DNA from 4 places in the Aliiglaciecola aliphaticivorans genome. Region 4 is predicted to be linked to each of the others. Evidence: predicted binding sites of a transcription regulator. Region 4 holds the regulator's gene; each other region holds the start of a gene.
The links. Region 4 encodes FNR, which switches genes on or off when oxygen is low (the NO sensors DNR and NnrR bind a similar motif). Its sites were predicted from a motif close to TTGATCTAGATCAA; they were not measured.

Region 1 (7,558 bases), on a different contig from region 4:
AGTCCAAAGGATCTAGATTGGCATGTTGATGCCCTCTAAATCGGTAGGCATTGATCAACTGCAATACTTTAACTTGCTTTTCATCACTACTTGAAGCTTTAGCAGGTGCACTGCTAGTTGCTCTGGCCGCAGGACCTAAAGCAGCTAAGGCTTTGAATTGCTCTCTTATTAAAGAATGGTTGGTATCTAATTCAACGCCATCCACTTTAGGCAAACTTTCAAATATACTTCGCCACTGCTCTGAAACACTGTTTGGATCGTCCAAAAATGTTTCGTAGAGTTCTTCTATATAAGCAGCGTTGCCGCCAGCCATGTGTGAAGAATCCCACCATGCTTTCATCACGCTTTGTTGCATTATTGTCCCTTTAAAAAGTAAGGCTAACAACCGGATATCTAGTATGCGTAAATATCCAAAAAATTAAAGTAAATAAACCAATAAGGTTCGATTTTTTAAGCAAAAAAGCCATCCTACGAAGGATGGCTATTTAGACTTGCTGTCACGATTAACACCACTGGTGTTAAATGACTAAACTAAACAGCCCGTTGTAGCAGCATCGACTTGATATGGCCGATGGCTTTAGTTGGATTAAGTCCTTTCGGGCAAACACTCACACAGTTCATGATTCCGTGACAACGGAACACGCTAAATGCGTCATCCAAATCACTGAGTCGTTCATCAGTGGCGGTATCACGACTATCAATTAGGAATCGATAAGCGTGTAACAATCCGGCGGGACCAATAAACTTATCTGGATTCCACCAAAATGAAGGACATGATGTAGAACAACATGCACACAGAATACACTCATACAAACCATCTAGCTTAGCACGCTCTTCAGGAAGTTGAAGATGTTCGCGAGCTGGCGGATGTTTATCATCATTAATTAAAAACGGTTTAATTTTTTCGTATTGAGTATAGAACTGACTCATATCAACGACTAAATCACGTACCACAGGCAAACCAGGTAAAGGACGTACTACAATTTTTCCTTTTCCTAATGCGGAAAGCGGGGTAATACATGCTAAGCCGTTTTTACCATTCATATTTACGCCATCTGATCCGCACACACCTTCACGGCATGAACGTCTAAATGACAACGTAGGGTCTTGTTCTTTAAGGGCGATAAGTGCATCAAGCACCATCATATCTTGCCCTTCTTCCACTTCAAGCGAATATTCTTGCATGCGTGGAGCGTTATCAACATCCGGGTTGTAACGATATATTGAGAAAGTAAGATTCATCTTCGTTACTCCAATTAATAAGTTCTAGCTTTAGGTGGAAACGCTTCGCGTAATTTAGGTGTCATGTTTACATCACGCTTACGCATAGACTCTGACTCTGGTAAGTAAACAGAGTGGCACAACCATTGTGAATCATCACGATCTGGATAATCGAAACGACTATGTGCCCCGCGACTTTCTGTTCTAAAGTTCGCTGCTACCGCAGTACTAAATGCAGTTTCCATTAGATTATCAAGCTCAAGACATTCAATACGCTGAGTATTGAAATCGCTACTCTTGTCATCAAGGCGGGCAAATTTCAACCTTTCTCTGATTTCTTTCAGTTCAGCAAGACCTTCGGCCATGGCATCCCCTTCGCGGAAAACAGAAAAGTTAAGTTGCATACATTGTTGTAAATCTTTCTTGATTTGTACTGGATCTTCGCCTTTACCAACCTCTGAGCTCTCCCAGCGATTGAAGCGTACCATAGCTTCTTCCACATCAGTTTGTGATGCTTCAGTAGAATCAATTTTATCAATAGCTTCACCAAGATGCAGACCTGTAGCACGACCGAAAACAACCAAGTCTAATAGCGAGTTACCACCTAAACGGTTGGCGCCATGAACAGATACACAAGCAATCTCACCACATGCAAACAATCCACCAATGGGTTTTTCATTGCCATCTTTATCAATGCTAATTGCTTGGCCATCAACGTTAGTGGGTATACCACCCATCATATAGTGACAAGTTGGAATAACTGGAATAGGTTCTTTTACTGGATCAACGTGAGCAAAGGTACGAGACAACTCAAGAATCCCTGGTAATCTTGATTCCAAGACGTCTTTACCTAGGTGATCAAGCTTAAGTTTAATGTGCGTACCCCAAGGACCGTCACAACCGCGACCTTCACGAATCTCAGTCATCATTGAACGTGCTACCACGTCACGGCCCGCTAAATCTTTCGCGTTTGGTGCATAACGTTCCATGAAACGTTCGCCGTCTTTATTAAGAAGGTAACCACCTTCACCGCGGCACCCTTCAGTAACTAGCGTACCAGCACCGGCAATACCAGTTGGGTGGAACTGCCACATTTCCATATCTTGAACCGGTACACCCGCTCTCAATGCCATACCAACACCATCACCGGTATTAATGTGAGCATTGGTAGTTGAAGCATAAATACGACCTGCTCCACCTGTAGCCAAAACGACGGCTTTAGACTTAAAGTAAACGACCTCACCACTTTCAATGTCAATAGCAGTACAACCGACTACATCACCATTTTGATTTTTGACTAAATCAAGGGCGTACCATTCACTGAATACTTTTGTTTTATTTTTCACATTCTGCTGATAAAGCAAATGTAATAAAGCATGACCTGTACGGTCGGCTGCAGCAGCTGTTCGAGCGCCTTGTTCACCGCCAAAGTTTTGAGATTGACCACCGAAAGGACGCTGATAAATTCTACCGTCTTCGAATCGAGAAAATGGCAAACCCATATTCTCCATTTCAATAATCGCTTCAGGACCTGTTTTACACATGTACTCAATTGCATCTTGATCACCAATGTAATCAGAGCCTTTAACTGTATCGTACATGTGCCATTCCCAGTTATCTTCATGGGCATTTCCTAACGCAACAGTGATCCCGCCTTGAGCAGACACTGTGTGTGAACGTGTTGGAAATACCTTTGAAAGTAACGCACAGGATTTACCTGATTGAGAAATTTGTAAAGCTGCTCGCATTCCAGCGCCGCCAGCCCCTACTACTACCGCATCGAACTCATGAACCGGAATACTCACTTCACACCCCACAAAACAAATAAACCAACTGCAACATACACAAATGCAATAATGTTAAGTACATATTGTAACGTTGCTCGTAAACCCGGACCTTTGACATAATCAGTTAAAACTTGCCATAGACCAATTCTTACATGATACATAATTGCAACTAGCGTAATGAAAGTGAAAACTTTCATAAATATGCTAGAAAATAAATCTCTCCAAATTTCAAATGTCACCACGGGTGTGGCAATGAAAAAATAGGTCATGTAAAAAGAAAATAAGGTAATGATAAGTGCCGTAGCACGCAGAGTAACAAAATCTTGCACTCCGTTACGTTTTAAACCCGCTTGTTCGGTTACCACAATATAACTCCTATAACGATCGTCACTAATACCCACAAACCAATAGTGGCTTGTGCGCTTAAGTTGCCTGAGTCGATTTCTTCCCAATGACCCATATCCATAATCACGTGACGGATACCGCCAAGAATATGGTAGGTCAATGCGGATAAGGTACCGATAGCAACGAATTTACCAAGAGGCCCTGCCATCACTTCTTGCACCGTATTAAACCCATCAAGGCTTGATACTGATACAGCCCAGGCCCAGATCACAAAAATCAGGGCGAAGAACATAGCAACACCGGTTGCCCGATGTAAAATAGAAACTATAGCTGAAGGGGGAAAACTTATCGTATTGAGTTGCAGATTGACTGGTCTTTGTTTTTTCACTTTATGTGCCTGTAATCATTGTTGAGGTTTGACGCATTTATTTAAAGTTATTATGTTGTATAGTGCATAAACGAAAAATAAAGTTAAGCTAGCTCAACTGTTAACACTTTGTTAATTAAGTATTAAACCTTTAACAACTAAGCGTTTTTTTCATTTAGTGTCACAAAGTATATCCACCGTAGAGATTAATTACAATTTTTGTTCTTGATAAAAACGGTTTAATTATGGATTTAGGTATTTATGAGTAATACGGACACATTTTAAGAATAAATATTAAACATTCGTGTATTAAAATTGACTTGCGCTAACTTTCTAAGTACAAATAGCACACTTTTTTTCATGGCTGTTATTATTGTATAAATTTTTAACAGTTTAAGAACTTAGTCTAAGGAGAACATCTTATGGCAGAAACTAAAGCCATTTTAAAGGTAGGCGACAAAGAGGTAGAACTTCCGGTACTTTCGGGAACTGCTGGGAACGACGTAATAGATGTTCGAGCATTAGGCTCTAGCGGTTACTTCACTTTTGACCCTGGTTTCATGGCTACTGGTTCTTGCGAATCATCCATCACCTTTATTGATGGAGCTAAAGGCGTATTACTTCATAGAGGGTATTCAATTGAAGAGTTGGCGAGAGACGCCGATTATATAGAAGTTTGCTATATGTTATTACACGACAAAACGCCCACTTCTGAAGAATATGCTGAATTTAAAAACACCATTACACGTCACACCTTAGTTCACGATCAATTAACAAACTTCTTTAGAGGCTTCCGCCGTGACGCTCATCCAATGGCCATGTTGTGTGGTACAGTTGGTGCGCTATCTAGCTTCTATCACGATGATTTAGATATTTCTGATCCTGAACAACGCTTAAGAAGTGCTTACCGCTTAATCGCAAAAATGCCTACTTTAGTGGCCATGTGTTACAAATATAATGTCGGTCAACCCTTTGTTTATCCAAGAAATGATCTAAGTTATGCTGAAAACTTCTTAAACATGATGTTTTCTGTACCTGCTGAAGATTATGAAATAAGCCCTGCTGTCTCTAGAGCAATGGACCGTATCTTTACATTGCATGCTGATCACGAACAAAATGCATCTACTTCTACAGTCAGACTTGCGGGTTCATCAGGCGCTAATCCATACGCGTGTATTGCCGCTGGCGTTGCATCTTTATGGGGGCCTGCTCATGGTGGTGCCAATGAAGCTTGTTTGAACATGCTGCAAGAAATTGGCAGTGTAGACCGCATTCCTGAGTTTATAGCTCGTGCTAAAGATAAAAATGACCCGTTCAGATTAATGGGCTTTGGTCACCGTGTTTATAAAAACCACGACCCTCGTGCAACTGTGATGCGCGAAAGTTGTCATGAAGTACTTGAAGAGATGAACATTGATGATCCATTGCTGAATGTGGCTATGGAACTAGAAAAAATTGCCCTTAGCGACCCGTATTTCGCTGAGAAAAAGCTTTTCCCAAATGTGGATTTTTATTCAGGTATCATTCTTAAGGCAATTGGCATCCCTACTAACATGTTCACTTGTATTTTTGCACTAGCAAGAACAGTGGGTTGGGTATCTCATTGGCACGAAATGTTAAGTCAACCTGGACAAAAAATTGGGCGTCCTCGTCAGCTTTATACTGGTGAAAATGCTAGAAAGTACAACCCAATTAAAAAGTAACTATTATTGACTATTCAAAAATAGCGCCTCAAGGCGCTATTTTTTTCTCTGTAGTTAAATAAAAAATTAATTCTGGTCAATAAGTTAGCTTATTGCAGCAAACAAATGTTAAATATAAGTAAATAAACAAGTTTGATTACATTAACAAATCAATAACACCACAAAAAGTGATAAAAATGCTTAAATACCACGCCAAAATATTAGGTTATGCTGGATTAACCCCATTTATTTTTCTGCCTTTTTTTATACTTTGGGAAACCGTTTCCTACTTTGAAGGAGTTGGCTTTTTCATTCAGTATTCTGCCATTATTTTATCTTTTTTAGGTGGTGTATTATGGTTTGATGGAATTAATAACAAGCGCTCTATAATCTTAATATACTTGGCTATGCTGCCTTCGATTGTAGGTTGGTTGAGTGTTATTTGGTTTCCGCCCGAGGCTGCATTAATTACCCTGGCTTGTAGTTATATCTTGGTTATTTTTTACGAATTTAAACTCTCTAGCCTGGCCACATGGTATAAATCCTTGAGGATCCGCTTAACTGCAATTACCGTAGGCAGCCATTTAATGATAATTTGGTTAATTTACCAAATGTCTCAATAGTTAAAATAAATCAGTTCTTCAATCAAATTTTTAGCAAAAAAATAGCCCAGTAGGGCTATTTTTTTAATATCGTCACTTCTACAACAAAGTTAAGCGCGAATAAGCGCCAATAACTCAGCTGTTTTTTCTTCCATCAAGGCAATATCTCCTGAGGATTCAACATTTAAACGAATAACAGGCTCGGTATTCGATTTTCTTAGATTAAATCGCCAGTTGCCAAACTCCAATCCTACACCATCTGTATCGTCTATCACTTCTGCCATAGGCTGATATTTAGCAATAACTCGATTAAGTGCAGCATCAGCGTCCTCCAATAGACTGTTAATTTCACCTGATGAAGGGAAAGCCGCTATTCGTTGCTTCACTAATTCAGACAATGGCTGAGCACTGGTGCAGATTAACTCTGCTACTAATAACCAGGGGATCATACCCGAGTCGCAATACGCAAAATCTCGAAAGTAATGATGGGCGCTCATTTCACCGCCATAAACAGCATCTTCTTTACGCATTCTTTCTTTAATGAAGGCATGGCCAGTTTTGCTTTTAATCGGCGTACCGCCAGCAGTTTTTACAATGTCTTCAGTATTCCAATATACACGAGGATCGTAAATAATTTTGCTCGAAGCATTTTTATCCAAAAATGCTTTAGCTAACAAACCTACAATGTAATACCCTTCAACAAATTCGCCAGTCTCATCAAACAAGAAACAACGGTCAAAATCCCCATCCCAGGCTATTCCCATATCAGCTTGATGGGCGATGACAGCATTGGCTGTATCTGCACGGCTTTCTGGTAACAATGGATTAGGTATACCATTTGGAAAGTCACCATCCGGTTGATGATGCACTTTAATAAATTCAATGGGTACTTTAAGGGATTTTAACGCTTGTTCAATACTATCTAATGCTTTACCTGCAGCTCCATTACCGGCATTTACAACTAGCTTTAATGGCTTGAAGTTTGTCAAATCCACATAAGACAATATATGTTCAACATAAGCAGGTAAACATGAACGTTGTGAATATTTACCAGAAGCGGTGAGTTTATCAGTGGAAACACTGCCCTCGCCTTTTAGGAATGCTTCATCGCTACTGCGTTTATCAGAGAAAAAACTTAAACGCGATTCAACTGTGTCTTGATCATATTGTTCAGCAATATCTTTGATAGCAAACAAGCCGGTATCGCCGCTAATTGGGCGAGACTCACTTTTAACCAACTTCATACCATTGTAGTCAATCGGGTTATGACTAGCAGTCACTTCTATGCCGCCATCAACCCCTAAATGTTTGGTAGCGAAGTAAATTTCTTCTGTGCCTGTCATACCCAAATCGATGACGTTAGCACCACCATCGACTAGGCCGGCACTCAATGCTAATTTTAATGGTGCTGAAGTATGACGCACATCACCACCAACAACCACGTCATTGGCATTTAAATATTCGGCATAGGCTCGGCCAATTCGATAAGCCACATTTTCGTCCAATTGCGTTAACAATTTGCCACGAATATCGTACGCTTTAAAACAACTAATT
Region 2 (7,558 bases), on a different contig from region 4:
CCAATGACGGCAACATTATAGGAAAACCGGCAATGCGATAATACAAGTCTTTCCTAAATTCACCTGATGCCACTAAATCAAGTAAGTTTTTGTGACTTGCACAAATCAACCTGAAATCAGCCTTTTTCTGCTTAATTCCACCTACCGTCCGATAACAATGGGTTTCAAGGAGTCTTAATAATTTGACTTGCATCGCTAATGGTACGTCAGCAATCTCATCAAAAAAGACAGTGCCACCATTAGCCATTTCTATCAAACCTTTTTTAGCATGGGTCGCGCCAGTAAATGCACCTTTCTCGTGGCCAAATAACTCCGATTCAAATAGATTTTCATTTAAGCCGGTACACTCAATAATAACAAACGGCTTTTCCGCCCTAGTACTTGACTCGTGTACAGCTTTAGCCACCAACTCTTTACCTGTCCCCGTTTCACCATGCAACAACACCGCAATATCGGCCTTAGCTGAACGATTAATTTTGTTGAGCATCGCTCTAAAAGGCTCTGAATCTCCTATCATTAACTGTGTACTTGACTCATTAGATGCAAATTTTATCCGCTCTAACACTTCTAAAAATCCGGTGGTGATGCCATTTTCATCTTTAATGGGTTTCATCAAAATATCGCAATAGGTTTTACCGTAGGGCGTATCGTGAATGTGAATCACGCTGCTGGTTTTTCCCGTTTTTTTACATAGCTCCATAGGACAATCTTCACCGTGCTTGTCACAGGGAGATGAATTGCGGTGAGAAATTTCAAAACAACGACTTTTCGCTACAATAACTTCATTTTCGTAAGTATCTCGATAAGCTGAATTCACAGCTAGAATACGATAGTCAAGATCTATAAAAATTGCCGGCTTTTCCATTGCATCTATCATAGATTGGATAACACCAATGTTCACGTTCAGATACCCTATTATCAAGTCAGTATTGACTCATTCTGTGTCAAAAATGACAATTGGATCAAGTCATATTAAAAATAAGTCAACAATTTAAAATAAACCTAATAATATTCAATGGGTTATGGTTTTTTGCAGTTATAGCACGCGTCTTGCTTAGATAGTATCTATATGTCGTACCAATTAACGATATTACGAAAGGTGAGGAACTAATATGGCTAAAATAGTGATTTTAGGTGCAGGAACCGGAGGCATGCCAGCGGCTTATGAAACAAAGGAGATGCTGGGCAAGGAACATCAAGTTATTGTTATCAACGAGCGACCAGATTTCCGCTTTGTACCATCTAACCCATGGGTAGCCGTTGGATGGAGAGAACCTGATGCGATTACAATGCCGATTGAAAAATATCTGAACAAAAAAGACATTGAATTCGTGTGTGCAAGAGTGGATAAAATAGATGCTCAAAACAATACTATTTTAACCCATGAGAACGACACCATAAGCTACGATTATCTGATTATCGCAACAGGGCCAAAGCTCGCTTTCAGTAATATTAAAGGAGCAGGTCCAGAGTATTATACCCAATCAATATGTACCTTAGAGCATGCCCAAAGGTGTTATCAAGATTTTGAAAAGCTATTGAAAAAACCCGGCCCAGTGGTGGTTGGTGCGTTTCAAGGTGCAAGTTGTTTTGGGCCTGCTTACGAATATGCGTTTATCTTGGACAAAGCACTGCGAGATGCCAAGATCCGCCACAAAGTACCCATTCATTTTGTGACTTGTGAACCTTACATAGGACATATGGGTTTAGGCGGTGTTGGGGATTCCAAAAGCATGCTGGAATCAGAACTTAGATCCCGTGATATTAAATGGACATGCAATACCAGTGTAGATGAAGTCTGTGAGGATATAATGCATGTATCCGAATTCAACCGTAAAGGTGAGGTAGAATTCGAGCACCAACTTCCCTTCACTCATGCCATGCTTATACCGCCTTTTAGTGGTGTTGATGCGGTGGCCAGTGTAGACGGGTTATGCAATCCAAAAGGGTTTGTGATTACCGATGAATACCATCGTAATCCAACCTATCCCAATATATTCTCTGGCGGTGTCTGTGTTGCCATTCCGCCGGTTGAGACAACTCCTGTGCCTACGGGTACACCCAAAACGGGTTACATGATTGAAACCATGATGACCGCAATCGCGCATAATTTAAAAGCACTCATTATTGATGATCAACCGCCACAGACTAAAGGCACGATGCATGCAATTTGTTTAGCCGACATGGGAAATACCGGCGCAGCCTTCGTTGCTATGCCGCAAATTCCGCCTCGAAATGTGGCCTGGTTTAAAAAAGGAAAATGGGTACATTTAGCCAAAATCGCATTTGAAAAGTATTTCATGCGGAAAATGCGCACGGGTACCAGTGAACCTGTTTACGAAAAATATGTGTTGAAAGCACTAGGAATAGAACGTCTAGAATAGGAATGATTATGAAAAAGAGTTTAGCAAAATTTGTATCTACCGTTAAATTGTCGATGATGGTTAGCGTCAGCTTGTTTGTGACGCTAGCAAGTGCAAATCCAATTGAAACCGAAAATAAGCTGCCGCCCACTAATTCCTTTGAAAGTCAGCAAGATAAGTTACAATTACAACAGATTGCTAAACAAAAAATGGCGCAGTTTGGTAATCAACTTAAAACGGCTTTGCTGGATGCAATCGCTTCTGGAGGTTTCGAAAATGCAGTGGATGTCTGTCAGCAACAGGCACCACAGATAGCATCAGAGTTATCCACAAAGGGTTGGAAATTAAGCCGCACCAGTTTAAAAACTCGCAATCCACTTAATTTACCAAATGAATGGCAAAAACCGGTATTGCTTAACTTTGAACAACAAGCAAAGAACGGCCAACCCATCGATAAGTTAGTCTACAGTGAAATTGTGAATGGGCAATTTAGGATGATGAAAGCGATTCCCACAGGTCAGTTGTGTATAGCTTGCCATGGCTCAAATGTTTCACCTAAATTACAAGACAAAATTGATCAACATTACCCACAAGACGCAGCAATAAACTTTTCTCTAAACGATATTCGCGGTGCGTTTAGTGTCACTGCCAGTGCGTCCAATTAATTTGCTTACCAGCAAAACCACCATTTGTCACTTATGACACACTTATTGTCATAAGTGACATTTACGCTTCTCAAAATAGTCCACCAAGAAATAAAAAAACATAATTTTCAGACACTTAAAGTTTTTTCAAAATTTGGCACGTTGAATGCAATTCCCTTGATTAAGATCAACTCCGAGCCTGAAATCTTCGGAATATAATAAAATTCGACAACACTTTTTAAATCACTAGGAGAAACAGTATGAACGAGACTCTAATCGAGTTATCTCGTTGGCAATTTGCCTCTACCGTCATGTTTCATTTCATATTTGTTCCATTAACCTTAGGGCTGAGTTTTATGCTTGCCATAATGGAATCTGTGTATGTTATGACAGGCAAAGATATCTACAAACAAATGACCAAGTTTTGGGGTAAGTTGTTTGGGATCAACTTTGCCATTGGCGTTGCCACAGGTCTAACCATGGAATTTCAGTTCGGCATGAACTGGTCTTATTATTCCCATTATGTTGGTGATATCTTCGGAGCACCTTTGGCCATAGAAGGGCTTATGGCCTTCTTCTTAGAGTCTACCTTTGTTGGTTTGTTTTTCTTTGGTTGGGACAAAATGAGCAAAGTAAAACACCTAATGACAACTTGGTTAGTTGCCCTAGGTTCTAACTTCTCAGCTCTGTGGATCTTAATAGCCAATGGCTGGATGCAATTTCCTGTAGGTGCCGAGTTTAACTTTGAATCCATGCGTATGGAAATGACCAGTTTTGCAGAGGTAATTTTCAACCCTGTTGCTCAGGTTAAGTTCGTGCATACCGTTTCTGCCGGATACGTCACAGGCGCTATCTTTGTGTTAGCCATCTCATCATATTACCTACTCAAAAACAAAGATGTGGCTTTTGCTCGACGCTCGTTCGCCATCGCTGCAAGTTTTGGATTAGCCTCGGTCATTTCGGTAATTATATTAGGGGATGAAAGTGGTTATGAGTTAGGTGATGTGCAAAAAGTGAAACTAGCTGCAGTTGAGGCTGAATATGAGACGCAACCCGCCCCTGCCGCATTTACCCTGTTTGGACTGCCTAATGATGAAACCCAAAGCGTTGACTATGCCATTCAAATTCCTTATGCAATGGGGATCATTGCTACCCGCTCTCTTGACGAAGAAGTGGTAGGGTTAAAAGAGCATAAAGAACGCCATAGGGAGCGTATTCTGTCTGGTATTATTGCCTACGACTTACTAGACAAAGTAAGAAGCGGAGAAGCCACGTCAAACCAACGCGCAGAATTTGAACAGCACAAAGACAATTTAGGCTTCGCCATGTTGTTACAACCATTCACTGATAATGTGACTAACCCATCAGAAGAGGCCATTCAGCAAGCGGTAGACTACAGTATTCCAAAAGTTGCTCCGTTATTTTGGAGTTTCAGACTGATGGTAGCATCAGGATTTGCGATGTTAATATTGTTTGCTCTTGCCTTTTACTACTCCACTAAGCATCAAATCACTAAGCCTCGCTGGTTGCTGAAATTTGCACTTTGGAGCCTACCACTTCCTTGGATTGCCTCTGAAGCGGGTTGGTTTGTAGCAGAATATGGTCGCCAACCTTGGTCAATTGCGGAAATTCTGCCTGTCCACGCATCGGTATCAAATTTGAGTGTGACTGACGTAGTAATTACGATAATTGCCTACACTTTTTTCTATGCAATTATGTTTATTGCAGCTTTCTACTTAATGCAAAAGTACGCGAAAAAAGGCCCCAGTGAGACCTTTGCAGACGCTGAGCGTGAATTAGAAGAAGCGGCACAGTTATTAAATAATGAACAACCTCAAGGAGCAAACTCATGATTGATTATGAAACGCTGCGCGTTATCTGGTGGGTGTTAATTGGTGTATTACTCATAGGCTTCGCGGTAACTGACGGTTTCGATTTAGGCGTAGGCGCATTGTTAACGCTGATAGGTAAAACGGATCAAGAACGACGAGTCATGATCAATACCATTGGTCCCCATTGGGATGGTAACCAGGTGTGGTTTATTACTGCCGGTGGTGCCATTTTTGCAGCATGGCCAATGATATATGCCACCGCTTTTTCTGGTCTTTACTTAGCATTAGCGCTGACCTTAATTGCACTTTGGATGCGTCCGCTGGGCTTTGATTATCGCAGTAAGCTGACCAATAAAAAGTGGCGAATGATGTGGGATTGGGCGCTATTTGCAGGCGGTTTCATTCCAGCCTTAATCTTTGGTGTGGCTTTCGGTAACTTGCTGCTAGGCATTCCGTTTGAGTTAGATGAAACATTGAAATCGACTTATACCGGATCGTTCTTTGGATTACTCACGCCATTTGCATTGCTCACTGGCCTAGTTTCGGTTGCTATGTTGCTAAACCATGGGGCCACTTGGCTGCAGCTTAAATCTGACGGTGACTTATATCAACGGGCACGTTCTGTGTCAGTGATATTAGCGTCAGCAACAGCCGCGCTATTTTCCCTAGCCGGCGTGTATTTAGCCATCGGTGTTGACGGTTACCAAATTACTTCAACTATTGATGTAGCAGCAACAAGCAACCCATTACTTAAAAGCGTATCTGTGGTCAGTGGTGGATGGTTGCATAACTACAGCGCCTACCCTTGGATGGTCGCGGCACCTGTTTTGGGTATTGTTGCGGCACTAGCTTCTGCTTTGTTTTCTAGCAAAGGTAAAAGTGGCAAAGCCTTCACGGCGAGTGGTTTAAGTATTGCCGGTATCATTTTAACCGCTGGTTTTTCCATGTTTCCCTTTCTATTGCCAAGCAGTGTCATGCCTGACGCGAGTTTAACAGTTTGGGATGCAACCTCATCATATTTAACGCTGCAAACCATGTTTATCGTGGCCTGTGTATTTGTACCTATTGTGCTGTGTTACACAGCTTACGGTTTCTGGGTCATGCGGGGACGAGTAAAACAAGCTGACTTGAACAAGTCTCACGCAATTTATTAACAGTTACAGGAGAAAAATTATGTGGTATTTCACATGGATCTTAGGCGTTTTATTAGCATGTTCATTTGGCATTATTAACGCCATGTGGCTTGAGTCAACAGAAGATATGGATCGCTCGGACGAATCATAATGGCGACTGAAATAACACCTCAGGCAACACTATGGCTAAGGGGGCAAAGCAAGGAATTTCGCGTGCCCCAAAGCAAGGTGTTTTTGCTGCGCCTAATACAGTTCGGTGCGCAAATTGTCACCTTTTGGTTTTTTGCTGCAATGATGATGTCGATTGTTGTCGAGCAACAAACGATCGAAGGGCGAGAGGTGTTATACCTTGGTATTGCGTCAAGTATTTGGTTGGCCAGTGTGTATTTTGCAGATAGCTTGTCGGCTATCTGCAAAACTCAAGTTGAAAGCCAGCTTGAGGACAATATTCAACACATTTGGCAGCAACAACAAACGGCTTTAATTCGCCGCTATTCACCGGCTTATTGGCAGCAATTGATGTTCGATCACATAACTGATGTGGGTAATTACGTCAGTCAATACTGTGTTCAAAAATGGCTAGCGGCAACTACGCCGCTGGTGATATTGCTGCTCATTGCTCCCATTAACTACGTAGTGGCAGTATCGCTACTGCTTTGTATGCCTGTGGTTCCTTTGTTTATGATTATTGTAGGCAAGGGAGCGGCGGCACTTCATCGTAAACACTTTATCGCTTTAGAACGATTAGGGGCGATGTTTTCAGATAGATTAAAAGCCTTGCCTTTGATAACCACCACTAACCGACATCAAGAGCAACAAATGCGATTGAGTCAGGCCAGTAATATTGTCAACGCTAAAACCATGAAAGTCGTTTCTGTGGCGTTTCTTTCGTCTACTGTCCTGGATTTCTTTTCCACCTTATCAATTGCATTAGTGGCAGTCTTCATTGGTTTTAGCTTAATAGGCGAATTCGAATTTGGTCCGGCAATGGATTTGCAAACAGGTCTTTTCATGTTACTGGTGGCACCTTTATTATTTGCAGAACTAAAAACCTTAGGAAAATACTATCATCAAAAATCTAAAGCAGAAGCGAGTGCTGAACGTTTTGCAGAAATATTTCAAGAGGTTAGTTCACCAATAAGACAACAAAAATTTAATGGCATAGATTGGCTTAACTTTCAGGTCAAAAATCCCAATATTTGTGCCAAAAAAATCTCAATTAGTCCCGGAGATTGGGTATTTCTAGAAGGCAAATCCGGCGCCGGTAAAACGGTATTGCTAGAGGCTTTAATGGGCTTTAGAGAAGCTTCACATCAGTTCCCTGCCACTTGCTACTTGCTCACCCAAGATACCGTCGTATTGGATAATACCCTAAGGTATAACCTCACATTAGGGAAAACTATCCCCGATCATTTGCTTTGGGAGGTGTTGGTCGACGTTGAGCTAAATGACTGGGCATTTAAACTGAGACAACAACTCGATACACCATTAGGTGACTATCCACCTTTATCGGGAGGTGAAGCTCAGCGTTTAGCCTTAGCTCGTATATTATTAATTAACGCTGATGTGGTATTTCTTGATGAGCC
Region 3 (7,558 bases), on a different contig from region 4:
TTAATTCAGCATCGAACAACTCTGACGACATTTGCATACCTGAGCGATATCCTTGCAAAGCAGCCATAAAGCTAATCAGCGCAATAGCACTGATAAGAAGTAGGGTCAGATATTTGCGAATTGAATCCATTTAGTCAGTAGGATCGTTGATTAATACTGTAGCCTACACCACGAACGGTTTTAATAAACTCCTTTGGTAATTTTTTACGTAAGTTATGGATATGCACTTCAATTGTATTGCTCGCCACCTCATCACCCCATTCATAAAGCTTGGATTCCAGTTGTTGTTTGGATTGAATACGCCCTAGGTTTTCCATCAATGACTTAAGCAAGGTAAATTCGCGACGAGAGGTTTCTACTTGCTGATTATTAATAAGCAGTAAGTGGTGGGTAATATCAAGGCTAACCGGACCGCAGCTTACTAAAGATTGTTGAGAGGTGCCTAACCGTCTTTCCATTACGCGCAAACGTGCCAATAACTCAGACATCTCAAAAGGCTTAGGCAAATAGTCATCAGCGCCTTTGTCCAAACCTTGGATTTTATCCGAGGTGGAGTCCCGCGCAGTTAGAATCAATGTTGGTATCGTATTTTTTTGTTTGCGGATTTTATCGAGTAAGGTTAATCCGTCCATATCAGGCAAGCCAAGGTCTAAAATCAATAAATTACAATCATCTATCTCTAGCGCGGCTATGGCGTCTTTGCCATTAAATACACAGTTTACGGCATAACTTTGCTTGCGCAATGATTTGCTTAGGGCTTCAGATAAAGCAAGGTCGTCCTCTACTAATAATATACGCATAATAGTTGGTTCTTATTCATAAACTGCAACGGGGTAGCAAATCGATAATAAAGTAATTCCATCGAAATTTGCATATTGATTGTCCCTATAAGGATAGAAGCTTTACCTTAAATTAGCCTTAACACCGAATTTTTAATATCGATGTTTTCAAGCTCCAATAAAAAGGGGCACTAGCGTGCCCCTTTCATGCGTATTGAACAGGTTTAGAATTTATAACCTACGGTGAGTGAATAAACAAAGGGGTCAATATCCACATCTACTGTGCCTGCAGTACCATCATTGGTAAATGTCGCTTCAGTACTGATATCGATATAGCGAGCAGAAGCGTTAACAAACCAATTGTCATCCAACATATAGTCAAAACCAATTTGCGCAGACAAACCAACAGAGTCGTCTAATTCTAGGTCACTAAAGCCTGCTTCTTGATTGGCAGCAGTGAAATCTTCACTGAAGAAAATAGTGTAGTTGATGCCCAAACCTACATAAGGTTGAAAGGCACTATCACCGTCTAAAAAGTGATAATTAGCTGAAACAGTAGGGGGTAAGTGTTTAGTGGAACCTAAAGCACCAACGGTATTTAAACCAATATCGTGCTCAAAAGGGGTTGCTGCTAATACTTCAATTGCCCAATTAGGAGATAGGAAGTACGCAAAATTTAAGCCTAATTGAGAGTTATTATCAACGTTTACACCTACTCCAACATCCGCTCCGCCGATAAAAACATTGCTGCTAGATTCGTCTGGGGCAACGGTTGTTACACCAGCACGTATGATCATATCACCGGTTGTGTAGGCTTGTGCATTCGTTGCACCAAGTGCGACTGCGACTGCTAGATAAACTGCGAGTTTTTTCATGTGTTTCTCCATCGAAATAATGTGTTTAAATTTGATGGAGAAAGCTTACCGAATTGAATTTTTATGATATTGATCTGGCTCAACCAAAAAGATTCAAAACATTGATGTAAATCAAAGTTTTATAATAGGCTTCTAAAAATCGATATTGGCGAGCAAATGTATGACGTTTAGTTTTGGTATTCAGTGCTTTTTCTAATCTGCCAAACGATTCCTGCGCCAAACGCATAATTGTTGTTATCTACGAGCAGGGGGCTATGGATATTGGCGGCGTTATTTTGTAAACGATAAGATGCACTCATAAACATGCGAACTGTTGGGGTTACATTGAACATGTAACCGCCAGATAGTGAGACTCCTAGATAGCCCGGTTTTGCATCATATTCAGGTCGTTGTGCCGTGGCGAATTGAGCATCGACTTGATAAAAATAATCGTGTAATTTTTCTGTTCCCCAAATGGGCGATATGCTGATTCGAAAGCGATCTTCTGATTGCAATGCACCAATATATTGGTAGGTTAATTCTGGGTTTAGTACATATCCACGGTGGGTAATAGATGAAAAGTCAGTGGAGAATACTCCACGGCTTTGTAGTTTAAATTGAATTTGTTGGATACCGGTTGCTTTTTTACCGCTTTCGAACAGTTTAACACGAATTTGTGGCCCTACTTCAAACACAAAATCGAGATCTGGCATGCCTGCTCGTACTGAATCATCGCTAGAGTCTGCGCTAAATGCGGCATCTAAAGACAAGTCTATTTCCAACCAGCTTTTTTCTACTGCCACTGCACGAATAACACTGTTTTCTCCTACTCTGATAATGTCACCACGGTAGATGAAAAAAGGTAATACAAAACCATTGTTATGATTGTCAGCTGCTCCAGGGTATTCCGGCGTGCTGAAGCCTGCGCCTATAATACCGGCTTCCCAGCGTGGTTTTTTAATATAATCTTCATCCATCGATGTATCAATTTGCGCAAAACAAGGGAAGTTAATAAGGATTGCAATTAGCCATAATAGACTCAGTTTGAGAGACACAAAAATACCGTTTGAATGGGAATAGTAATGAAAATTTACTACAGCAGATGTAACTAGCTCAAGCTTAATATTATAAAAATGAAAAAGTATAAGACTAATTCGTGAGGGAGTGGAGTATGGCTACAACGAATGAGGTGATAGAGCCGGTAAATAATAATCAGAGCCTACCTAATTTTCACTAGGTAGACCCTGAGAAGCATAAACTACAATCAGAGTTTCAGCTTTTTCTCTAGATAGTGGATATTTGTGCCACCGTTAAAGAAGTTTTCATCTGCCATAATGCTTTGTTGTAAAGAGATGTTAGTTTTAATTCCATCCACAACAAGTTCATCTAGGGCATGACGCATTCTGGCTATAGCCACATCACGATTTTCTCCATAGGCAATCAACTTGCCAATCATAGAGTCGTAATGAGGTGGGACACTGTAACCTGCATAGATGTGAGATTCCCAGCGAATACCAAAACCACCTGGTGAATGGAACATATCAATTTTGCCAGGGCTAGGCATAAAGGTCTCAGGATCTTCTGCATTAATTCGACATTCAATAGCATGACCGCGAATTTGCACATCTTTTTGTTCGATGGATAAAGGTTGACCAGCGGCAATACGAAGTTGCTCTTTGATCAAGTCCACGCCGGTAATCATTTCTGTTACTGGGTGCTCAACCTGAATACGGGTATTCATTTCAATGAAATAAAAATCACCGTTTTCATAAAGGAATTCAAAGGTTCCCGCACCACGATAGCCGATTTCAATACAGGCTCTACGGCAGCGCTCACCGATTCGTTCACGGGTTTCTGAATTAATTCCTGGTGCTGGTGCTTCTTCAACGACTTTTTGATGGCGTCGTTGCATTGAGCAATCACGTTCACCTAAATGAACCGCGTTACCTTGACCGTCGGAGAGTACTTGAATTTCAACGTGACGTGGATTTTCTAAGAATTTTTCCATGTACACAGTCGCATTACCAAAGGCTGCTCCTGCTTCGGCCTGAGTCATTGAAATAGCTTCAATTAGCTCTGACTCTTCACGCACCACGCGCATTCCTCTACCACCACCGCCACCAGCGGCTTTAACGATAATTGGGTAACCAATGCGTTTGGCGATACTTTTGTTGCGTTCTGGATCGTCATTAAGAGGACCATCAGAACCAGGTACACAAGGCACTCCTGCTTCTTTCATGGACTTAATGGCCGAGACCTTGTCGCCCATCAAAGTAATGGTTTCTGCTTTTGGACCAATGAAAATAAAACCACTTTTTTCAACTGCTTCTGCAAACTCTGCATTTTCAGCTAAAAAACCGTATCCTGGGTGGATAGCAACTGAATTAGATACTTCAGCGGCGGCAATGATTCGGGGGATATTTAAATAGCTTTCTGTGGCTGAAGCTTTACCTATACAGATAGATTCATCTGCAAGCAAAACGTGTTTCAGATCCTTATCTGCAGTGGAATGTACAGCGACGGTTTTGATCCCCATCTCCTTACATGCACGCAGAATACGAAGTGCTATTTCACCCCGGTTCGCAATTAAGACTTTATCAAGCATGGCAATTCGCTCGCTTATTCGATTACGAACATGGGTTGATCAAATTCAACAGGTTCTTGGTTTTCTACCAATATTTGTTTTATAACACCTGTTTTATCGGCTTCTATTTGGTTCATCATTTTCATTGCTTCAACAATACATAATGTGTCACCAACATTCACTTTTTGACCCACTTCAACAAATGCAGGTGAAGTAGGTGAAGCTGAGCGATAAAAGGTACCGACCATAGGCGATTTCACAACATGACCTGATATTTCAGGACTTGCTGCAGGAGTGGCAGGAGCTGCGGCTGGAGCAGCGGCTACTGGAGCAGGTGCTGGAGCATACTGTATAGGCGCTTGTGAAGAAGCACTCGCCCGATGAATACGTACTGACTCTTCACCTTCGGTAATTTCAAGTTCAGAAATACCTGACTCTTCTACTAGTTCTATCAATTTCTTTATTTTACGAATATCCATTTAAGCTCTCTTTAGTTACTCATTAAATTAATTTTGGCAATGGCCTTTGGCAGCAATTAATGCAGCTTTATAACCGTAATCTCCCAATCCACAAATTACCCCTTGGGCAACATCTGATAAGTAGGAGTGTTTTCTAAATTCTTCGCGCGCGTGCACATTTGATAAATGCACTTCTATAAAGGGTATACTCACACTCAATAGCGCGTCTCTAATCGCAACGCTTGTATGGGTAAATGCTCCAGGATTTATAATAATAAAATCGACATTCCCCATGGCATTGTGAATTGTGTCTATCAATTCATGTTCAGCATTTGATTGCAAATGCACTAGCTCAATGCTTTCCTGATTTGCTAGTATTGTTAATTCATCTACAATATCTTGTAACGTCTTCGACCCATATATGCCGGGTTCACGCTTTCCCAACATATTGAGGTTTGGACCGTTTAATAATAAAAATTTCACGAATTTGTCGCTATCTTCTTTTAAATTTCATTGTAGTGATACTCTTAACGTAAATTTGTTCAAAGTCAAATAAGAATCGAACGAAAATTGGTCAATTAAAAGTTGTCTAGAGTAATTATAGAGAATAGTGCCCAATTAGCAGCAAAATACTGGTCTTATCAGCGAAGTTTACTGCATCTTTTCTAAGTTATAGCTCAAAAGGTAAGGTTTTTGAATTATTTAGCCCATATCCACCTAGCGCATGTTTCACAAACGAGCCTGTTGGGTAACTTTTTAGGAGATTTTGTAAAAGGAAGCAATTTAGATCATCTACCCACTTCTTTACAGCACGGCATTCGCTTACACAGGAAAATTGATTCATATACCGATAATCACCCTGTTGTTAAATCACTTCGAAAGCAGTTTTCTGCTAATTTACGCCGTATGTCAGGGGTTATGATTGATATTTACTTTGATCACTTACTTTCACTGCACTGGCCAAGTTTTACAGTCCAACCCCAGCAAGTGGTCTTGTCTGCATTTTACCAACAATTGAAAGAAGAGCCGTCTAAGCATAGTCAACATTTTGCTTCTGTGCGTGCGGGTTTGTTAAAGCATCAGTGGTTACAAAATTATAATGAACGAAAAAGTTGTTTAGGCGCTTATCAACAAATTGAGAAACGATTAAATAGGCGAATTGAATTCGCTCAGGAAGGGTATCAATTCATGAATTTATACCATGCTCAGATAGAACAAGATTTTTTGGCGTTCTATCCTGAACTCATACATTATGTGCAAACAGTAGAACTAGATTAAAGGATGAATTATGGCAGTCCACGAAATTAAACACCCATTAATTTTACACAAAATTGGCTTGATGCGAGCGAAGGGTATTAGTAGTAAAGATTTTCGAGAACTCGCGAGTGAAGTTGGCAACCTTTTGACCTATGAAGCGACTCGGGATCTGCAAACCGAGCAAGCAAGTATTCCAGGTTGGACTGGCGAATCCATCGAAGTGGCCAAAATTAAAGGCAAAAAGATCACTGTTGTACCAATTCTGCGGGCTGGATTAGGAATGTTAGATGGTGTTTTGCAATTAATTCCCAATGCCAAAATAAGCGTCGTAGGATTATATCGCAACGAAGAAACACTGGAGCCTGTCGCGTATTTTGACAAAGTGGTTAAGGATGTTGATTTGCGTACTGCGTTAATTGTTGACCCCATGTTGGCAACTGGAGGCACTTTAATCGCTACCATAGACCTATTGAAGCAGAAGCAATGTAAAAAAATACTAGGCTTATTTTTGGTCGCCGCGCCAGAAGGCATTGCAGAGGTTGTTAAAAAACATCCAGATGTAGATATATATGTGGCAGCAATTGATGAAAAGTTAGACCACCGAGGTTATATATTGCCAGGGTTGGGAGATGCTGGAGATAAAATATTTGGCACCCGTTGATATTGGCTTCGTTTGTTAGCAGGTATTAATCGCAAATTCCGCTGTTGTATAGGTCAAGTTATAAAATAGTTGGTTAGCAAGCTATATTGAGTAATAATCAAGTTTTGCTTTTTAGTGTATTTATTCAACATGTTTGGCTAAAACTAGTACAACCTTGGGGCGTTACCAACTTTGCTTGAAAATTCTAAAAATAGCGTTGCATGTTGCGGAAGAAATTTATGTCAGTTGATTAGTTCTGCTTTTATTGCTTGTATTTCAATTCTCTGGGGATTGCATGTTGCAGCAGACCCACTAATTAGTGAACCCAAATTTGTACAATTATCAACCGTACAAGGGTTGTCGCAAGATACAATTAATGACTTACTAATTGATTCCAGCGGCTTCCTTTGGCTAGCCACTCAAGCTGGATTAAATCGATTTGATGGTTATCGAGTGGAACATTTTGACGGCAATGAAATGCAACTGGCTGACATTTCCATCGAAATTATTTTTGAGGATAACAACCAAAATATTTGGGTAGGTACAGGTCGTTCCGGTCTTTTTAAGATCGAGACGAAAACCGGCGAAACCAAGCTAGTTGACGATTTTATTGAAGGCAATAGTACTTGGTCGGATAGTGTCACTAGTATCAGCCAATTGGCGAACAACCAAATTATAGTCAGTACTGAACGAAGTGTTTATATTGTTAGCCCTGATCTGGGTAAAGCCTCGTTATTGTATCAATTACCGAAAAACCAGCAGCTCGTTCAATTTAGAATCAATGCCGCGCTATTTTTGACGGATAAATTATTACTGGGGCGCAGTGATGGATTATTCGAGGTAAACTTGGATAGCGGCAAAGAGCGTCAAATAACCTTAGTCGATGAAGCCAACCTCGAACCAATTAACAACTTATTTTTAGCCAGTGATAATGTTGTTTGGATTGGCAGTAAGTTAGGTTTGTTTTGCATTACATTAAACCCCAA
Region 4 (7,558 bases):
CACCCTTGACGGTGAGTTGATTGAGAAAAAGCTACGCGTTTTTAAAGACTTTGGCGTACCTTACACTGAAGAAGAGATTGCTGGTGCGAAAGAAGCAGTACAAGGTAAAACTGAGATGGAGGCATTAATCGCCTATTTACAATCTCTAGGAACGGCACTGAAATAGTATGGATTACGGTGCAGCGGGTAGCATATTTACAGTTGTGGTCTTTATTTGCTTTATCGGCATAGTGATTTGGGCTTTCAGTAGCCGCGCTAAAAAAAGGTTCGATGAAGCAGAAAATTTGGTTTTTGATGATGAACCAACACAACAAACAGAAAAAAAAGAGCGGGAGTCTTCGATAAATGAGTAGCTTTTGGAGTATTTGGGTCTCAGTAATCTCATTGGGAACAATTCTAGGGTGTTACCTGATTTTACGTTGGTGTCTGTTAAACAAAACAGGCGTTGCTGAAGGTGACGATATGCATCATTCGTTTGATGGCATTATCGAAATCAATAACCCTCTACCTAAATGGTGGACAATCATGTTCTATATGACCATGATTTGGGGTATTTTATATTTATTACTTTATCCTGGATTAGGTAATTGGAAAGGTTTGTTAGGTTGGAAAAGTTCTAACCAAGATATTCAGACCCTGCAGGAATCTAAAGATGCCGTATTAGCTTCTCGAGAAGAAGCTAAAACTGCCCTCTTTGGCTTAGGTGGCGTGGGTGTTGAATATGACCGGGAACTTGAAAAAGCAGAAGAAAAATTTGCGCCTATTTTCAACCAATATGCTGAACAGCCAATTGAAGTTTTGGTGAATAACGAAGAAGCATTAAAAATTGGTCAGCGCTTGTTTATGCAAAACTGTTCTCAGTGCCATGGTTCTGATGCTAGAGGTCAAAGAGGCTTCCCTAACCTAACCGACCATGATTGGTTATACGGTGGAACCCCTGAAAAGATAGTGGAAACCTTAACCAACGGTCGTCAAGCCAATATGGCTGCATGGTTGCCTTCGTTCGGAGAGAAAGGTGTTGAAGAAGTTGTAGCTTATGCTCTTAGCTTAAGTGGCAGACAAGTAGACCCTGACTTAAAAGAAGCCGGTAAAGCCCGCTTTGCAGTTTGTTCAGCGTGTCATGGTCCTGACGGCAAAGGTAATCAAGCACTGGGTGCACCTAACTTAACCGATAATATATGGCTATATGGTGGAAGCAAAGACGTAGTTACTGAAACAGTAAATTATGGACGTGCAGGTGTAATGCCTTCTTTCAAAAATACTTTGGGAGAAAAGAAAATACACCTAGTCGCTACCTATGTTTATAGTTTATCTAAAAACAAATAAACAATAAGCTACTACTAAACAAAGCCTCGTTTATCGAGGCTTTGTTTTCTTAAATAAGAAGTAAATATTCATGAATCGCTCAGATAAAACACCTTGGTATAAACAATTTTGGCCTTGGTTTTTAATCACCATACCCGTTGTATCTATTTGCTTAAGTGTCACTATGTTAAATCTCGCATTGAACACTGATGATAGTCTAGTGATAGACGATTATTACAAAGAAGGCAAAGGAATTAACTTAGAGTTAACCAAGATACAAGAAGCGAAAGCAAAAGGAATCACCACGGTTTTAAGCATTAATGGAAGTCGTGTTCAACTAGAGTTTTTGTCGGGCAAACCTGATTCTGGAGAAGCCCTAAAACTGCACTTTTACCATGCAACTCTGCAAGATAAAGACTTTTCACTATTGCTCACACAAGATGCCAGTGGCAATTATAAAGCCACGGCAGAAAGTCCAATTACGGGTAAATGGAAACTCACTCTTTCACCTTTAGATGAGCAATGGAAAATAATGCAGGATAAAGGCTTACCTCAGAAAGAACCCTTCAATTTTAACCCTTAATGGAAAATAGTAATCCAAATAGCTGTTATCATTGTGGCCTTCCAATGCAAAAAGGTGAGGTTTTCTGGGCGGAGATATTAGGCGAACCCCGAAAGATGTGCTGTCCCGGTTGCCAAGCCGTAGCTGAAGCAATTGTTGACAATGGATTAGAAGATTATTATCGATTTAGAACGGAGTTTGCTGATAAAGGTGATGCACAGCTAACCGAAACCCTTGATAGGTTAAAAGCATATGATCACGAAGAAATTCAACAAGAGTTTGTAGTCGATGACGGTAGTCAGAAACAAATACAATTGACTATTGAAGGCATAAGCTGTGCAGCCTGTGGATGGCTTATCGAAAAACAACTGTTAAAAACCCCAGGAATTAAGCGCATCGCCGTGAATGTTTCCGCCCGCAGAGCAACGATTAACTGGATAGATTCCCAATTAAAACTTAGTGAAATCATCGCACAACTTGAATCTGTAGGTTACCACGCCCTTCCCTTTCAAGCCGACGAACATGAAGCTTCTTACCAAAAAGAATCCAAAAACTATTTAAAACGCATTGGCTTAGCTGGCCTGATGAGCATGCAAGTTATGATGTTAGCCATAGGTCTGTATTTTGGGATCTTTGGTTCCATTGAAGATTCCACTAAAACCTTTTTGCATTGGGTAAGCTTTTTACTAACTACACCTGTTGTGCTTTATTCAGGGTTCACGTTTTATAAAAGTGCATTTAGTTCATTGCGAATGAAATCTGTGAACATGGACTTTTCTGTTTCAATTGCAATTATTGGTACTTTTGTAGCGAGTGCTTGGGCAACCGTAACCAATACGGGAGAAATCTATTTCGAATCTGTCTGTATGTTCATATTTTTATTATTAATAAGCCGATATTTAGAACATCGTTCACGTCACCAAGCCAGTCTAATATCAGCCAATATGTTTAAATACATTCCTTTGACCGCGATCCGAATAGATAGTGAGAATAAACAGAGCTCAGTATTAGCGAAACATCTTAAAAAAGGGCAACAAATTTTAGTTCGCCCTGGAGAAACCTTTCCTGTTGATGGCGTGATCACATCGGGTGAGGGTAGCGTTGATGAATCCATGCTCACTGGTGAGTCAGAAAAAATCAAAAAGAGCGCAGGTGATCATGTTTATGGCGGTACCATAAATCTATCAGGTGCCTTTGAAATAATCGTCGAAAATGAACTTAAATTATCTCTGGTGAATAAAATTCTACGTCTTCAGGAGTTAGCCCTGGCAGACAAGCCCAAAGCAGCCGTGTATGCAGATGTAGCCTCAAAGTATTTTATTATTATAGTCTTAGGTATCACCCTTATCAGCTATTTAGGCTGGTTAGCCTATCAACCAGAGCGTGCGTTTTGGGTCGCCATATCGATTTTAGTTGCCACTTGCCCTTGTGCTCTTAGCCTTGCCACACCAACAGCTTTAACCAGTGCGATTGCAAAGTTAAATCAATATGGATTGTTAGTGAAAAGAGCCAATATTATTGATGTAATGCCTGATGTTGATACGGTTATTTTTGATAAAACAGGTACCCTCACCAATGGTCATTTTAGTGTCAGCGAAGTTGAATTGTTTAACCAAAGTGAAGAAAGTTTTGTTCTCAATTTAGCCGCAGGAATCGAACAATTTTCTAGACATCCTATATCTCGAGCCTTCCAGTCTGAGACGCCTTTAGAAGTCAGCCAAGTCGTTTCTATTGCTGGTAAAGGATTGCAGGGTATCTATCAGTCTCAGAACGTCAAGATAGGCAACCTAAGCATTTTAGATAGCGCTTCAGATTTGCCCTTGGATGCGGATGACACCAAAGTATATTTACAACTCGGTGAACAGTTACTGGCTGCTTTTAAAATCAAAGATGTAGTCAAAAAAGACGCGAAGCAACTAGTGCATGATTTAAACAGCAAGCAACTGGTTATGTTAAGCGGTGACGCACAAGAAAATGCATTATCCGTTGCCGAGTCATTAGGCATATCCACTGTATATTTTAGACAAACGCCTCAACAAAAGCTCACCTATATCCAAAGTTTGCAGGCCAAAGGGCATAAAGTATTGATGATCGGTGATGGTATCAATGACGCGCCAGTATTAGCTGCAGCAGATGTGTCTATTGCTGTTGGAGACGCCAGTGATATGGCAAAACGTTCAGCTGATATCATTTTATTGAATACTAAATTAAGCAATGTGAAATTTGCTGTTAGTATGGCAATTAAAGTGCGCCATAAGATTAAGCAAAATATGCTTTGGGCTATCGGTTATAATACACTTATTCTGCCCCTGGCAGTGGCTGGGTATTTAAGCCCTTGGATGGCGGTAATTGGTATGTCTTTAAGTTCAATCATTGTGGTAGCAAACTCCATTCGCTTGTTACGTTAATAGGAAACTAAATTGAGTATTATTTATGTGCTGATACCCATTGCTATTTTATTAGTTTTGTTAGCCATTGGGATCTTTTTTTGGGCGGTAAAGTCAAATCAATTTGAAGACCTTGAGCGTCAAGGTTATAACATTTTATTTGATGACGACGTCGATAAGAACGCACAAAGTAAAGTCTCTAAAACTGAAAAGAAATGAACGAAATCAGCTGGTTTTCTGCCATTTTAATCGGCCTTGCAGGGAGTGTACATTGTGCAGGAATGTGCGGTGGAATTGTTACCTCATTTACTTTTGCCTTACCAAAAAACCAATCTCAATGGCCTTTCTTAATCGCCTATAATACGGGGCGTATTTTATCTTATAGTCTTGCAGGAGCCATCGCAGGCCTATTAGGCCAAATTGTCACCACTAAGTCTTTTATCAATCCACAAGCGTTGACTCTTTTTGGCGGCGTATTTATGGTATTACTGGGTTTGTATGTTGGTCAATGGTCGAAATTACTGACTAAGGTAGAACGCGTTGGCGCAATTTTTTGGCGTAAAATCAGCCCGTTATCAAAACGATTTATCCCATTTAAACATCCAATGTATGCTGTCCCTTATGGGTTGATTTGGGGTTGGCTGCCCTGTGGACTCGTTTATTCAACATTAACCTGGAGTGTTTCAACTGGCGGTGTCGTACAAGGTGCACTAACTATGTTGTGCTTCGGTTTAGGCACCCTACCTATCATGTTAGCAATGGGTGCGAGCGCAACTCAAATAAGACATTGGTTAACTCATGCTATGGTGAAACGCAGCGTAGCAGTTTTATTATGTTTATTTGGCTTGATTTTATGTTATCAAGGGATTCATAATTGGTAACTGATGAATTACATGGAACTAACTAATGTCTGATTCGAACAAGTTTAGTATTCGCTGCCAAAATTGCAGTTTTAACCATCTGTGTATTCCCGTAGCGTTAAATCAAACAGAAATGGAAAGTTTGGACGAAATAATTGAACGCAAACGTCCTTTACATAAAAATGATCAACTCACTATACCAGGGCAGAAATTCACCTCTTTGTTTGCCGTAAGAACAGGTTCGTTTAAGTCCTACATTACCTCGCCAGATGGTGAACAACAAATCACTGGATTCCATTTCCCCGGTGATATAGTTGGATTTGACGGACTTTTTTCAGAAAAATACCAAAGTTATAATCAGGCCATGGAAACCTCGATGGTCTGTGAATTACCCTACGATAAACTTGATACCATGAGTGAGCAGCTACCTTCTTTACGCAAAGAAATGCTTAAAATCATGAGCACCGAAATAAATCAAGATCATAGTTTAATGATGCTGTTAAATAAACGCACAGCGGAAGAGCGTCTTGCACACTTTTTAGTTAATTTGTCTGATCGCTTTCACTCCCGTGGTTTTTCAGAAACAGAATTTAATTTAACCATGACGCGCAATGAAATAGGTAATCACCTCGGACTCACGGTTGAAACAGTAAGTCGTTTATTAACGCGCTTTCAAAAAGAAAATATCATAAAAGTAGATGGTAAGTTTATTCAGATATTGAATTTACCTGGCCTCAGAGAAAAACTAGGTGAGCATGTTGTGCAAAACAAAGCGTGCGGATAAGTCTTTCCAGTTACGTTGATATAGGTCAAAACAATTACTCTGTTAGTTGGCAAAATAGCTAAAGTACCCATACACTTAAGTTGTGAGTGTAAATCTATGAAGGGAGTTAACTTATGTCTGTTTTTAACAAAATTTTAGCTGTTGTCGATCCATCCAAAGAAGATCAGAAAGCTTTTAAGCGCGCCCTTTTGTTGGCTCAAAAGACCGGCGCGAGCATCACCGCATTTCTATCTATATACGATTTTTCATATGAAATGACGACTATGCTGACGGTAGATGAACGCGAAACAATGCGGCAGGCTGTGGTAGATGACAAGACCGAATGGCTTGCTAATATTGTCGAACCCTTAGCGACCAATTCATCGACTTCAGTAGATATCAAAGTCGTTTGGCATAATCGTCCTTATGAAAGTATTTTATTCGAGGTGATTGATCACAGTTATGATTTAATCGTCAAAGGAACTCATGAGCACGACACCTTAAAGTCAGTCATATTCACCCCAACTGATTGGCATATTCTCCGTAAATCTCCGGTTCCAGTTTTACTTGTCAAAGAGCATGACTGGCCTGTCAATGGTAATATTTTAGCGGCTGTTGATGTGGGAAGCGAAGATGAAGAACACCGCAGTTTAAATAACCTCATCACCAAAAAAGCTGCGATAATGGCGGATTTATTAGAAGGTAAGATTAACTTAGTCAATTCTTATCCCGGAACGCCTGTAAACATCGCCATCGAAATTCCAGAGTTCGACCCTGTTGGTTATACTGAATCAGTGAAACAATTTCATGCAAAAGCGATGCTTGAACATGCAGAAAAATTCAATATCCCCCAAGAAAACCAGCATTTAAGCGAAGGGCTTCCAGAAGATGTGATACCTTCAGTGGCGAAAACCATTGACGCTGAACTCGTTGTTATTGGCACCGTAGGTCGCACAGGTATAACCGCAGCACTTATCGGTAATACCGCTGAGCACACCATTGACTCACTCAATTGCGATGTATTAGCAATTAAACCCGAAGGATTTGAGTGTCCACTTAAGCACTAGCAAGACAAAAACGCTATCAGACTCAGTGTTGATTAAAAACATTTGAAATTAGAGTATTTATGTCCGTTAGGAGGACAGGTATAATCTGGGCTGATAGCAATGTTTTCTAGGAATAAGATGAGTAAGCTCGAGTCTCTGTCTGAGAGTAAAAAATACAGTTTCAATAAACTCCAAAAACGCTTAAGACGCAATGTAGGTAAAGCGATTGCCGATTTCAATATGATTGAAGATGGCGATAAAGTAATGGTCTGCTTGTCTGGTGGAAAAGACAGTTACACCATGCTCGATATATTAATGTTTCTTAAAAAAATTGCCCCCATTAACTTTGAGATTATCGCGGTAAATTTAGATCAGAAACAACCTGGCTTTCCAGCTGAGATACTGCCTAATTACTTAGACAATTTGCAGGTCCCCTTTGAAATAGTAACCGAAGATACCTACTCCATTGTCAAAGATAAAATTCCTGAAGGAAAAACCACTTGTTCTCTTTGTTCTAGGTTAAGAAGAGGAATATTGTATAAAACAGCGACCCGTTTAGGCGCAACCAAAATTGCCTTGGGGCACCACAGAGATGACATGTTGGAAACGTTATTTTTAAACATGTTCTATGGTGG

Region 1: gltA (citrate synthase) is a predicted target of FNR. The motif match lies at 3,940-3,953, and genes of this name have one in related genera.
Region 2: ACYVIL_RS03915 (cytochrome ubiquinol oxidase subunit I) is a predicted target of FNR. The motif match lies at 3,185-3,198, and genes of this name have one in related genera.
Region 3: ACYVIL_RS12430 (OmpW/AlkL family protein) is a predicted target of FNR. The motif match lies at 1,724-1,737, and genes of this name have one in related genera.

What each region holds. Positions count from the first base shown of each region.
Region 1 covers NZ_BAAGTF010000010.1:139,846-147,403, forward strand. Annotated here, with positions in the region: gene sucA (2-oxoglutarate dehydrogenase E1 component) at 1-355, opposite strand, end outside; gene ACYVIL_RS05960 (succinate dehydrogenase iron-sulfur subunit) at 532-1,242, opposite strand; gene sdhA (succinate dehydrogenase flavoprotein subunit) at 1,257-3,026, opposite strand; gene sdhD (succinate dehydrogenase, hydrophobic membrane anchor protein) at 3,023-3,373, opposite strand; gene sdhC (succinate dehydrogenase, cytochrome b556 subunit) at 3,367-3,741, opposite strand; gene gltA (citrate synthase) at 4,143-5,423, shown strand; gene ACYVIL_RS05985 (DUF3429 domain-containing protein) at 5,600-6,025, shown strand; gene ACYVIL_RS05990 (phosphohexomutase domain-containing protein) at 6,115-7,558, opposite strand, start outside.
Region 2 covers NZ_BAAGTF010000006.1:70,869-78,426, forward strand. Annotated here, with positions in the region: gene ACYVIL_RS03900 (sigma-54 interaction domain-containing protein) at 1-877, opposite strand, end outside; gene ACYVIL_RS03905 (NAD(P)/FAD-dependent oxidoreductase) at 1,113-2,384, shown strand; gene ACYVIL_RS03910 (Tll0287-like domain-containing protein) at 2,393-3,028, shown strand; gene ACYVIL_RS03915 (cytochrome ubiquinol oxidase subunit I) at 3,268-4,860, shown strand; gene cydB (cytochrome d ubiquinol oxidase subunit II) at 4,857-5,993, shown strand; gene cydX (cytochrome bd-I oxidase subunit CydX) at 6,013-6,123, shown strand; gene ACYVIL_RS03930 (ABC transporter ATP-binding protein/permease) at 6,123-7,558, shown strand, end outside.
Region 3 covers NZ_BAAGTF010000021.1:16,332-23,889, forward strand. Annotated here, with positions in the region: gene ACYVIL_RS12420 (sensor histidine kinase) at 1-130, opposite strand, end outside; gene ACYVIL_RS12425 (response regulator) at 135-800, opposite strand; gene ACYVIL_RS12430 (OmpW/AlkL family protein) at 1,004-1,654, opposite strand; gene ACYVIL_RS12435 (MipA/OmpV family protein) at 1,822-2,688, opposite strand; gene accC (acetyl-CoA carboxylase biotin carboxylase subunit) at 2,898-4,238, opposite strand; gene accB (acetyl-CoA carboxylase biotin carboxyl carrier protein) at 4,253-4,696, opposite strand; gene aroQ (type II 3-dehydroquinate dehydratase) at 4,724-5,158, opposite strand; gene ACYVIL_RS12455 (acyl carrier protein phosphodiesterase) at 5,369-5,953, shown strand; gene upp (uracil phosphoribosyltransferase) at 5,964-6,593, shown strand; gene ACYVIL_RS12465 (EAL domain-containing protein) at 6,819-7,558, shown strand, end outside.
Region 4 covers NZ_BAAGTF010000009.1:25,925-33,482, reverse strand. Annotated here, with positions in the region: gene ccoO (cytochrome-c oxidase, cbb3-type subunit II) at 1-166, shown strand, start outside; gene ACYVIL_RS05330 (cbb3-type cytochrome oxidase subunit 3) at 168-353, shown strand; gene ccoP (cytochrome-c oxidase, cbb3-type subunit III) at 346-1,326, shown strand; gene ACYVIL_RS05320 (FixH family protein) at 1,397-1,888, shown strand; gene ACYVIL_RS05315 (heavy metal translocating P-type ATPase) at 1,888-4,275, shown strand; gene ccoS (cbb3-type cytochrome oxidase assembly protein CcoS) at 4,288-4,473, shown strand; gene ACYVIL_RS05305 (sulfite exporter TauE/SafE family protein) at 4,470-5,135, shown strand; gene fnr (fumarate/nitrate reduction transcriptional regulator Fnr) at 5,161-5,898, shown strand; gene uspE (universal stress protein UspE) at 6,012-6,944, shown strand; gene ttcA (tRNA 2-thiocytidine(32) synthetase TtcA) at 7,062-7,558, shown strand, end outside.